DNA from 2 places in the Streptomyces sp. TAA204 genome. Region 1 is predicted to be linked to the other one. Evidence: riboswitches for the same ligand, from Rfam matches in the RefSeq annotation. Region 1 holds a riboswitch; the other holds the start of a gene.
What was found. A riboswitch is a leader RNA that binds a small molecule or an ion and turns the genes downstream of it on or off. The one in region 1 is predicted to bind cyclic di-AMP.
Positions count from the first base shown of each region.

Region 1 (5,615 bases):
GCGTGGCTGCTGCCGGCGGTCGTGCCGGCGGCGCTGCTGGCGTCGGCGTTGACAGCGTGGGCGACCTTCCTCGTCCGCCGCCGGCTGCGGCGGAGAGGGGCGCCGCCGCCGGTGAGGGGATCTGAGGGGATGCCGATGGACGACCTGCGTGAGAGGTACGCGCGTTCGGGGGAGGACCGGCCGGGGCCGGCCGGGCCCGGCGGGCCGTGAGGTTGCCCGTCCCGTCCCGGCGGGCATGGGACCACCGGCACGGGACGAGGACGACCGGGCACGGAGACCGGGCGAGGAGACCGGCTGCGCAGACCGGCTGCGCAGACCGGCTGGGGAGAGACCGGCCGGTCAGGCGAAGATGTGCCTGCCTCTGCGGCGCCGTTTGCGCGAGATCACCGCGTCGATCGAGAGCGTCGCCGCCCCCGCGATCATCAGCGGGACCCAGGCCATCATGTACGGAAGGTCGTTGCCGTAGTAGTACGGGTCGCTCGACCAGCTGACCGTCAGCCACAGGCTCAGCGAGATCAGCACACCGCCGAAGGCGGCGAGCCGGGTCAGCAGCCCCACCAGGGCGCCCAGGCCCACGGCCATCTCACCGGCGGCGATGGCGATGCCGAACATGCGGGGGTCGTTCTGCGCGAGATCGATCAGGGCGGGAACCGCCGCCGCCTCGCGTGCCGACTCCAGCACCTGCGCGAGCGAGCCGCTGCCCTCGGAGGCGAGGAAGGCGGGGTCGGTGACCTTGTCGATGCCGGCGTAGAGGAAGGTGGCGCCGAGGAAGAGACGCAGCGGGAGCAGCGCGTGCTTGGACACTCTCGCGCGTATGCTGCCGGGCGGGCCGCTCACAGGCGCGTCGCCGCCCACCGTCGTGTGTCCGTCCGTCAGAGACATGCCACGCCCCACCTCCGTCGTTCGTGCCGCTGCCGCATGCCCGTTCGGCTTGGGCAGGTCGCCACGGTACGCGGCCGGGGTCGCGCACACACCCTCTATGTACGCTCCGGTGCACAAGGCGTGTGCCTGAAGTGGCGCCGCTGACGAAGGATTCGGGACAGAACCGGCAAAAGATCCACCTCGACGCGCGCTCGCGGGTGCTCCGCGACCGGGCGCCGGGCGCGGCCCGGCGCCCGGTCACCGCTCAGTCAGTCGGCGACGTCGATGGGGTACCGGTTGGTCTCGACGCCGGCCGCCGTGACGACCTGGACCTCGACCCGTCCCGGCTCGACCTCCACGGGCACCGGCACGGTGAGGGTCGCGTCGGCCGGGTTGGAGAAGCCGCCCGTGACCGGAATCAGCGGCACGGGCACGTGCACGGCGCCCACACGGACGACCATCCGTGCGAGCCGGTCGGGTTCGTCCGCGCCGGGCGGTACGAACCCCGCGCCGCGGATCTCGATGTCGTCGCCCGTACGGATGGGAGAGTGCAGGTCTCCGATCTCGCGGGCCCGCACCACCGACAGCACGACCGGACGTCCGCCCTCCGCGTACTTTCCGGCGAGGTAGGTCGCCGCCGAGACCACCACGAGGAGGGCCAGGCTCCAGGGCAGATCGGGCAGTTGGTCGGGCTGCCGGGCGAGACGTACGGCGGCGAAGACCACGGCGACGGCGCTGACCAGGACGTACTGCACGTCGCAGAAGGAGCCGCGGCCGGCGTCATCGGTGAGCAGGTCGGACGCGCGCGGGCGGTCGGCACGCACCTTCTGCAGCCGCTGCTGCTGCACCCGTACGGTCACTGTGCGGCGCACGAAGACAGCTATGGCACAGCTCAGCGCCAGCACCGTCAACAGCCCAGCGCCCTGCGAGAGTTCGAGTCCGGTCAGCAGTTCGCGGCGCTCGTCCTGCCCGGACAGGGCGGCCAGTTCGAGGGCGAGGACGAGGACGTCGTAGACGGCGAGGAGCACCCAGGCCCCGGCGACGGCCCGTGATGTGGAGAGACGGTTGTCCTCGCCGATGACGGGTGCGAGCGCGCCGCCCCGCGCCCTGTGCAGATACGCGGCGACGGAGAGCAGCCCGGCGGCGGCGAAGGCGGCGATGAGGGCGGCTGTGCGTGCGATGCTCCAGCCCGCGGCGATGGCGGTGAGCAACTGCCCGAGAAGCAGTACCCCCACGGCTGCCCAGACGGCGATGACGGTGTGGCGCCACAGCGACGTCAGCCGGACGGCGCCCTCCTGGCGGCCGCGTTCGGCGACCGTGAGGGCGGCGCGGGTCAGCTCGTCCGAGACCCACTGGCGGGAGGCGCCGGGGGAGTGTGCGAGGGCGGCGGGAAGGCCGCCGCCCGCGGCGAGTTCGTCGCGGCGGCCGCGGAAGTCCGCCAGCGCGCTGCGGAGTCCCTCGCGGGCCCCGTGCGGACAGTCTCCACAGGTGCAGCGGGTGGAGTGGGTGTGAGAAGTGCCCTCGGAGGGAGTGGACTTGCGCAGGGACAGGGCCTGTTCGCTCGCGCTGCCGCCGCCTGTCGTCCCGTCCCGTGCCGTGTCCACGGCCACTGCGCAACCCCGCCTCTCGAGCACTGTCTCAAACACCGTCGGTGAAAGGCGCATTGTGCCCTACGCAAGCCCCCGGGAACGCGGCAGGGCTCGCTTCGTCACCCGGCCGTGTGAGAGGCGTCGGCAGGCAGGACCGACGTCGCCACGGTCGACCGGATTCGGCGACGAACGCGGGCCCCTTGCCCCGCGATTACCCCGCGCCCGCCCGACTCTCCGACCACAGCGTCGACTTCGGATCCCCTCGACGGGCCGGCCGGGGAGATCCGCTGTGACGGCCCGGTGGGGACCTGCACCGAACGCCTCGCGCACGGGACGTCAACATGGGGGAGGACGTGGACATGGGAGGGGCGCCACCGCCCCCGCCGGCCGGCCCCGACGTCCTGACCGCCAAGCGGCCCGCGGTCCGGGCCCGTGGACTTCGCCGGGCCAACCGCCGGGCGGGACGGGGCACTTGGCTAGGCTCCCGGCATGGGCGTACTCATCGATGTCTTCTTCGGCCTGCACATCATCGGCATCGCCGCGCTGCTGGGCGGCTTCCTCTTCCAGATGAAGCCGATGCGCGCCGGCGAGGCCCGCTTCGGTCCCGGCATGCTGCACGGTGCGTTCACGATGCTGGTGACCGGCATGGTCCTCGTCGGTCTCAACCAGGCGGCGGACGAGCCCGTCGACAACATCAAGACAGGCGTCAAGCTCGCGCTGCTCGTGGTGATCCTCGGCCTGGTCTACGTCAAGCGGGACGAGGAGAAGATCCCCGCCTCCGTCTTCGGCACGGTCGGCGCGCTGACCACCGCGAACATCTTCATCGCGGTGCTGTGGACCTGAGGACGGGAACGGCCCGGGGGTCCGGGCGGGGGCCCGGCCCCCCGCCCGCCGTGCCTCAGCCCGGCCGGTTCGCCGAGTGGAAGGGCATGTTGTCGATGGACTCGTACCTGACCTCGGTACCCGGCTTCGGGGCGTGGATCATCTGCCCGTTCCCCGCGTAGATGCCGACGTGGGTCACGTCGTCGTAGAAGAAGATCAGGTCGCCCGGCTGCATCTGTGACCTGGGCACCTTCGAACCCACGTCGACCTGGTCGAAGGTGGTACGCGGCAGCGTGACCCCGGCGGCCTTCCACGCGCCCATGGTCAGCCCGGAGCAGTCGAAGGAGCTCGGCCCGGTGGCGCCCCACACGTACGGCTTGCCCAACTGGGCCTTGGCGTAGGAGAGGACCTTCTGCGCCCTGGACGAGGCCGAACCGTCCGGCGAACCGCTGCCCGTGCCGGCCTCGGAGCCGTCACCCTGCTGGTCCTTCGCCGCCTCGCGGCGCTCCGCCTCCGCGCGCTCCGCCGCCTTGCGGGCTGCCGCTTCCCGCTTCTTCTCTGCCGCAGCCAGCCGCGCCTTCTCCTCGGCCGTCAGCTTCGAGAGCATCTTGCGGGCCTCGGAGAGCTTCGCCTGTACGTCCTGCTTGTTCTTCTTGAGTGCCTTCTGGGAGGCGGCCAGCGAGGCCAGTTGCTCGGTGGCCGCGGCGCGCTCGGCCTTCGCCGCCTTCTGCTGCCGCTCGAAGTCGCCGACCGCCTCCTTCTGGCGGCCCGTCATCCGGTCCAGCACATGTGTCTGCTCAAAGAACTGCTGCGGGTCCTGAGAGAGCAGCAGCGTCGCGGTCTGCGACATGCCGCCGTTGCGGTACTGCGCCGTGGCGTAGTTGCCGAGCGTGCGCCGGGCGTCGTTGAGGTCGGCGGTGCGCTCGGCGGCCTCGTCGAGCGACCGGTCGGCCTTGGTGCGCTGGGCGTCCGTCTTCTCCTTGGCGGCGTTGTACTTCTGGGTGGAGCTCTCCGCCTCCTGGTACAGCTTGTCGACCTTCTTCTTGACCTCGGAGACCGACGGCCTGCCGTCGTCCGGTGCTGCCTGGGCGCTCTGCGAGAGCAGGGAGACGGAGGCGAGCGCCGCGGTGGTGACGCCGAGAGCGCCGCGTTTCGTCGCGGCGGAGCCGAATATGCGTGTGCGCGGCTTGCGATGGGACGCCAAGGCCGGCAACTCCTTCCGTGAACCGCCTACCGGGTTAGCTGACGGGTTCGGGCGTTCGGAAGGCTGCCCTACGGGCCGTGCGCGTGCTTCGGCGGGCGCGTACGGACCGATTCACCCCGGGTGCGTACGCGCAGGTCCGCGTACGCGGTGGGTCCCCGGCTCCGGCAGTGCTGCCGGCCGGATTCGGCGGGGACGACCCGTGCCGGCGCTTTCGCCGGCGAGCGGTGCGGGGCGTCCGGCACGGCACGCTAGCGGAGTTGTGGGGTGCCTGTGAAGACCGGAGGTGATACGTCCGCTATCTGTTCGTTATCAAACGGCTGCGGTCGGGCGGGCCTTCGCGGGATGGGAGCGTCCGCGGGCCGCCGGGCCCGCAGGGGCGGGGATGCGCGCAGGTCGCCGGACCGTCGGGCTCGTACGGCGGGGCCGTACGCCGGGGTCCGTCCCGGAACGTCAGGCCGTGGGGCGGGCCCCTCCAGGGCCGCCAGGCTCTGCGGCGTCACACCCAGAGCCTAGACTTGCTCGACGATGAGCAGCCTCTTCGACGACAGCTTCCTGGCGAACCTCGCTCCCGTGCGCGCGCAGGACGGACCCTCCCCCGGACAGGGCGAGGAGCCTTCTCCCGACGGGGGCCACCACGGCGAGGAAGAGATCCCGCACGACCTGTTCCAGGGCACCTTCGAGGGCCGTGGATCCGAGGGCCGCGGAGGGGACGGCGGCAGCTCCGGCGCGTACCACCGCGGAGGCGCCCAGCGCACCGTCGTGGACGCGCAGACGCTGCTGGAGGAGATGAACGAGGCGCAGCGTGCGGCCGTCGTGCACACGGGCTCGCCTCTGCTGATCGTCGCCGGGGCGGGCTCGGGGAAGACGCGTGTGCTCACCCACCGCATCGCGTATCTGCTGGCCGCCCGCGGCGCGCACCCCGGTCAGATCCTCGCCATCACCTTCACCAACAAGGCGGCCGGCGAGATGAAGGAGCGGGTCGAGGAGCTGGTCGGGCCACGGGCGCGTTCCATGTGGGTCTCCACCTTCCACAGCGCGTGCGTGCGCATCCTGCGCAGGGAGAGCAAGAAGCTCGGCTTCACCTCGTCGTTCTCGATCTACGACGCGGCGGATTCCAAGCGGCTCATGGCGCTGGTCTG
Region 1 is NZ_AUKW01000004.1:487,254-492,868, reverse strand. It holds gene H343_RS35530 (hypothetical protein) at 1-210, shown strand, start outside; gene H343_RS0110495 (TQO small subunit DoxD) at 340-882, opposite strand; gene H343_RS0110490 (hypothetical protein) at 1,131-2,471, opposite strand; gene H343_RS0110485 (hypothetical protein) at 2,940-3,293, shown strand; gene H343_RS0110480 (C40 family peptidase) at 3,349-4,476, opposite strand; cyclic di-AMP (ydaO/yuaA leader) riboswitch at 4,484-4,675, opposite strand; gene pcrA (DNA helicase PcrA) at 5,002-5,615, shown strand, end outside.

Region 2 (5,615 bases), on a different contig from region 1:
TCGCGTTCGTCGCCTCGACGGCCGCCACCGCCCTGACGGGTCTGCTCTCGACCGGGCTCCTGGCCGCGACGCTGCTGCTCCCCGGGGGGATGTCGACCTTGCAGGACCACCTCACCAGGGTGGTCACCCTCGCCGTGGTGAGCGTCCTGGCGACCGGGATCAGCTGGTTCGTACGCCGCAGAGGGGCGGCTCTGGCCTCCGCCCGTTCGGTCGCGGAGACGGCCCAGTTCGCGGTGCTGCCCGTACCTCTGCCCCGGGCGGGGGAGCTGCGGATCGCGGTGCGGTACGAGGCGGCGGCGCACGGTGCGCAGATCGGCGGGGACCTCTACGCGGTGCAGGAGACCCCGCACGGGGTGCGCGTCCTTCTCGGCGACGTGCGGGGCAAGGGCCTGGCCGCCGTGGGCACGGTCGTGATCCTTCTCGGAGCCTTCCGGGAGGCCGCCGAGCAGGAGCCCACCCTCGAAGGGGTCGCCGACCGGCTGGACCGGGCGCTGCTGCGGGAGAGACGGCCCCGAGGGGGAGAGGAGGACCTGGAGGGGTTCACGACCGCGCTGCTCGCCGAGTTCACGGCGGGCGGCGAGAGGACCCTGCGGGTGCTCAACAGGGGCCATCCGGCCCCGCTGTTGCTTCAGGACGGCAGGCCCCGCTTCCTCGATCCGAGTGAGCCGTGCCTGCCGCTGGGCCTGAGCGAACTGGGCAGTTGGAGGGGGCGGGTGCAGGAACTGCCCTTCCCCCCGGGGCTGCAGATCCTCTTCTACACGGACGGCCTGACCGAGGCGCGCAACCGGTCCGGGACGTTCTTCGACCCCGGAACGCGGCTCGCGGGATGCGTCTTCGACGACCCGGCGGAGCTGCTGGACCGCGTCCTCGCGGACGTCCGTGCCCACGCCGGCGGTCGCGTGAAGGACGACATGGCCCTGATGGCAGTGCAGCGGGACAGGTCCCCGGACTGACGGGCTCTCAACTCTCCCTTCTCCCCCTCACTCCCCTCACGCACCGCGCACACGTGCACCGGCCCGGTGACCGCGTGTCCCGATTCGCCGCACCTGTCCTCGCGGCTCTGTCATGCGAGTGCAAATTCCACTGGAACCGCTTGGAATCCGAGCCGGGGCTCCATTAACGTTCGGTAACGCAGCGCGGTCGTCACTGCCGTCACGAGAGACGGCACCGTGCACCGTCGCCGAATCCTGAAAGTGCACCACCCCGAGCCACAACTCGATACAGATGCACCGAAAGGAACCGGGGAACCACCCCCTGCCGGCTCGCACGGCGGGGATGGGGTGAATCGACAAGTTCCGTCCATGGGCGGGCAGTTCGTAGGAGACCTTCCTGCTCCGAACCCGTCAGCTAACCCGGTAGGCGAGAAGGAAGGAAAGGAGAACGCCCCCGTGGCGTCCAACAGGCATGCCCCCGAGGGCACCTATGCCCCGTACGGCGGCGACTACGAGTCCCATACGTACGAGGTCTTCGGTCCCTACAGCTCGTACCCCCAGTACGGCACCTACGGTCGGTCGGACTCGCAGGGCTCGCTGCTGACGGAGACGTACGAGACGGGCTCCGCCACCGGCGACTCCGAGCCACAGCCCTACCTCTGGCACGGCGGCGACGACGCCCCGGAACGCTACGAAGGCTGGAACCCCACCGAGGAGACCGTCCGCCCCGTACGCGGGCGGCACAAGGTCGTCAAGCAGCGCGGCGGCAGCATGGCCCGCAGCAGCGCGGTCCTCGGCGTCGGCATGATCGCGGCGGTCGGCGCGGGCGGCATGGCCACCGCGCAGGAGAAGCCCTCCGCCATTTCGATGCCGGACGTCTCCGCCGCCGAGGACCTGCCGGGAGTCAGCCTCCTCGCGGGCGGCGACTCCGAGGAGATCGCGGGCCAGCCGCTCACGCAGGGCGCGCTCACCGCGGACGACGCGGCCGCCGGCCGTACGGACGCGGGCGAGGCGCTGCGCTCCCGCATCCTCGCCCAGGCCCAGGACGCCCAGTCCCAGGCCGACGCCGACGCACGCGACGCCGCCGCCAAGGAGGCGGCCGACGCGGCGGAGGCCAAGGCCGCCAAGGCGCTCGCCGCCGACCGAAAGGCAGAGGCCGAGAAGCGCAAGAAGGCGGAGGAGGCCCGGCTGGCCAAGCTCGCCAAGAGCTTCTCGCTTCCCGTCGCGGGCGCCCAACTCACCTCCACCTTCGGCGAGTCGGGCAGCCTGTGGTCGAACGACCACACCGGCCAGGACTTCGCAGCGGCCTCCGGCACGCCCATCAAGGCCGTCGCCTCCGGAACCGTCAAGGAAGCGGGCTGGGCCGGATCGTACGGCTACCGCACCATCCTCGAACTCAACGACGGCACCGAGGTGTGGTTCGCCCACCAGTCGTCCATGAACGTCACCGCCGGCGAGAAGGTCGGCGCGGGCGAGGTCATCGGCCGCGTCGGCGCCACCGGCAACGTCACCGGCGCACACCTGCACATGGAGGTCCGCCCGGGCGGCGGCTCACCGATCGACCCGATGGCGTGGCTGCGGGGCAAGGGCCTGAGCATCTGAGGGCCGGGGGCGGCGTCACGTCCGTCCCCTGTCCCGGCTCACTTCTGCGCCTCCTCACTGGTACGGCCCACGGGCCGGACCCGTCCAGCCGGTCCGGCCCGTGGCACCGGCCACTCGCCGCACCCGGCCGCGCTGCGGGGCCAGCGGCCGGCGGCCGGCCCCGCAGCATCCGCGGCACATCGAGATCCCGCGAAGACTCTTCGCGCCGCCGCCGCCTCGCACCGTCGAGGTGCGCTGGACCACGCACGACTCGCCCATGCCCCTCGGCACGGAGATGGAGGGGACGGGGCGGCGGCGGACGGGGGCCCACGGCCCCGCACATGCCCCGGCGGCCCTGGTGGACCACCCCCCGACATCAGGGCCGCCGGTCCTCTTCCCGCGCCCTGCCCGGCCCGCTCAGCCGGCGGGTGCGCCGAACCACTTGGGCAGATGGCCGAGCAGATCCTGCTGGTCCTCGCCGGCCCACGCCACGTGGCCGTCCGGCCGCAGCAGCACGGCGGGCACGTCCAGTTCGCGGGTGCCGGTGCCGGTGCCGGCATCGGCACCGGCGGCGGTGTCTCGGTCGGCAAAGGTGTCGACGACGTGGTCGACCCGGTCGCCCCAGCCCGCCACGGACAGCGTGCCGGTCCGGTCGAGCAGCAGCCCCCGCCCGCCGCGCATCAGCTCGTAGAGTCGCCCCCGCTTCAGCTCTACGTCCCGCATCCGCCTGCCGAGCAGTTCGTGGCCCTCGCCGAAGTCGTAGTGGACGCTGATCGCGGTGACCTTTTCGATCAGGTACCGGTTGACCTCCTCGAAGTCCGCCAGTTCCGACACCAGCCGGCGAGCCGCCCGGGCGCCCGGCTCGGTGGACATCAGCTCCATCTGTGCGCGGGTGTTGTCCAGTACGTCGGCGGCCACCGGGTGCCGTTCGGTGTGGTAGCTGTCCAGCAGCCCCTCCGGCGCCCAGCCGCCGACCTCGGCGGCCAGTTTCCATCCGAGGTTGAACGCGTCCTGGATACCGAGGTTGAGGCCCTGTCCGCCGGTGGGCGGGTGGATGTGCGCCGCGTCGCCGGCCAGCAGCACGCGGCCGGTCCGGTAGCGCTCGGCAAGCCGGGTGGCGTCGCCGAAGCGGGAGAGCCGGCGTGGTGAGTGCACGCCGAAGTCGGTCCCGGCGACGGCCCGCAGCCGCCGCTTGAACTCCTCGAGAGTCGGCGGGACCGTGCGGTCCTCGGTCACCCCCTCGCCGGGCACGACGACGCGGTGCACCCCGTCGTCCCCGAAAGGCCCGACGCCGAACCGGAGTTCGGTCTTGCGGACCTCGGCCACCACGGCGGCCACCTTCTCCGTATCCTCGGTCACCTCCATCTCGCCCAGCAGCGTCTCGACACGGGAGGGCTCGCCGGGGAAGCCGACGCCGACCAGTCCGCGCACCGTGCTGCGGCCGCCGTCGCAGCCGACGAGGTAACGCGCGCGCAGCAGCGTGCGTCCGTCCTCGGTGGCCAGTTCGGCGGACACCCCCTCCTCGTCCTGGCTCAGTCCGACCAGTGCGCAGCCGCGCCGGATCTCGGCGCCCAGCTCGGTGGCACGCTCGGCCAGCAGGCGGTCGGTGACGGGCTGCGGAATGCCGAGGACGTATCCGTGTTCGGTGTCCAGCCCCTGGGGTGACGGCTTGCTGATGGCGGCGAAGAAGCCGCCGACCGGGTACTTCGTGCCCTCCGCGAGGAACCGCTCCAGCAGACCGCGCTGGTCCATCACCTCGATGCTGCGCACGTGCAGACCCAGCGAGCGGACGAACGTGACCGGCTCCTTCTCCCTCTCCACCACGACCACCCGCAGACCGTGCAGCCGCAGTTCGGCGGCCAGCATCATGCCGGTCGGTCCACCGCCGACAATGATCACGTCATTCATGAAACCCCCACTCCAAGAGCCTGATTCCCGGCCCGGCTGCTCAGCCCGGCCGGCGGCGAGTCCGCCCGCACCGTGGCGTCATACGTCGACAAAAGCACACGGACTTCGCGAATCAGTGATTTCCGCAGGTTGCGGCCTCGGCCGACGATTCTGCGGCACGACCCGGGTCTTGCCGCAAGGCCCCCCGTGCGCTATACGTTGAGAGTGGCAAGGAGCGGGCGTGCTCCTTGCTTTTTTGCGTCCGGCCCCGTCATCCGGCGCTGTCGTCAGGCGCTGTGTCGTGCGGCTCCGTGCCGCCCGGCCCTTCGCCGCCGGGCGTTCCGCGGTCCGCTGTGGAGTACCGTCGGCGTGAAGATCCGCCCGGGTGCCCGGACGACGCCGCGAGACGTGGTCATCGCCCTCTCCGACGCCCGCCGGCAGGCCGCCGTTTCCCCGGAGCAACCGACGGGGAAGGGCTGCCACTTCGGACGTATCACCGGCACGGCAAGAGGAGAGCAGGGCCCATGAGCGCGCGTTTCGAGGAACTCGACTGGCGGCCCACGCCGATGGGCGAGATCAGTCTGCGGCGGCGCAGGGACCCCTCGACGGGCGCGGACGTCCACGAGGTCAAGCTCGGCGACGAGTTCCTCATGTCCAGCCTCTTCACCGCCGGGGAGATCGCACTGGCCCGACTCGGCCTGGCCGGGCTGCCGGAGACGGATCTGGACGTCGTCGTCGGCGGTCTCGGTCTCGGCCACACCGCGGGGGCCGTGCTGGACGATCCACGCGTACGGTCGCTGACCGTCGTCGAGGCCCTCGGTGAGGTGATCGACTGGCATCAGCGTCAACTGGTGCCGCTGGGGGCCCGGTTGGCCGGCGATCCGCGCTGCCGGCTGGTCGCCGGGGACTTCTTCGCGAAGGCGCTCGGCTCCGGCCCGGGCGGTCTCGACCCGGACGTCCCGGGGCGCCGTTTCCACGCCGTCCTGCTGGACATCGACCACTCGCCCGCCCATGTGCTGCACGAGGGCCACGCGAGCTTCTACCGTCCTGCGGGCCTGCGTGCCCTGGCCGAACAGCTCCACCCCGGCGGTGTGTTCGCCCTGTGGTCGGACGACCCGCCGGAGGAGGGCTTCAACTCCGCGCTGGCGGAGGTCTTCGCCGAGTCCGACGCGCACGTCGTCACCTTCGACAACCCCCTGCACGGCGGCACTTCGG
Region 2 is NZ_KE384282.1:28,807-34,421, reverse strand. It holds gene H343_RS0126485 (PP2C family protein-serine/threonine phosphatase) at 1-953, shown strand, start outside; cyclic di-AMP (ydaO/yuaA leader) riboswitch at 1,218-1,377, shown strand; gene H343_RS0126480 (M23 family metallopeptidase) at 1,389-2,534, shown strand; gene rox (rifampin monooxygenase) at 2,931-4,421, opposite strand; gene H343_RS0126470 (spermidine synthase) at 4,925-5,615, shown strand, end outside.
Region 2: linked by a shared signal. The riboswitch ahead of H343_RS0126480 (M23 family metallopeptidase) and the one ahead of H343_RS0110480 (C40 family peptidase) in region 1 are both predicted to bind cyclic di-AMP.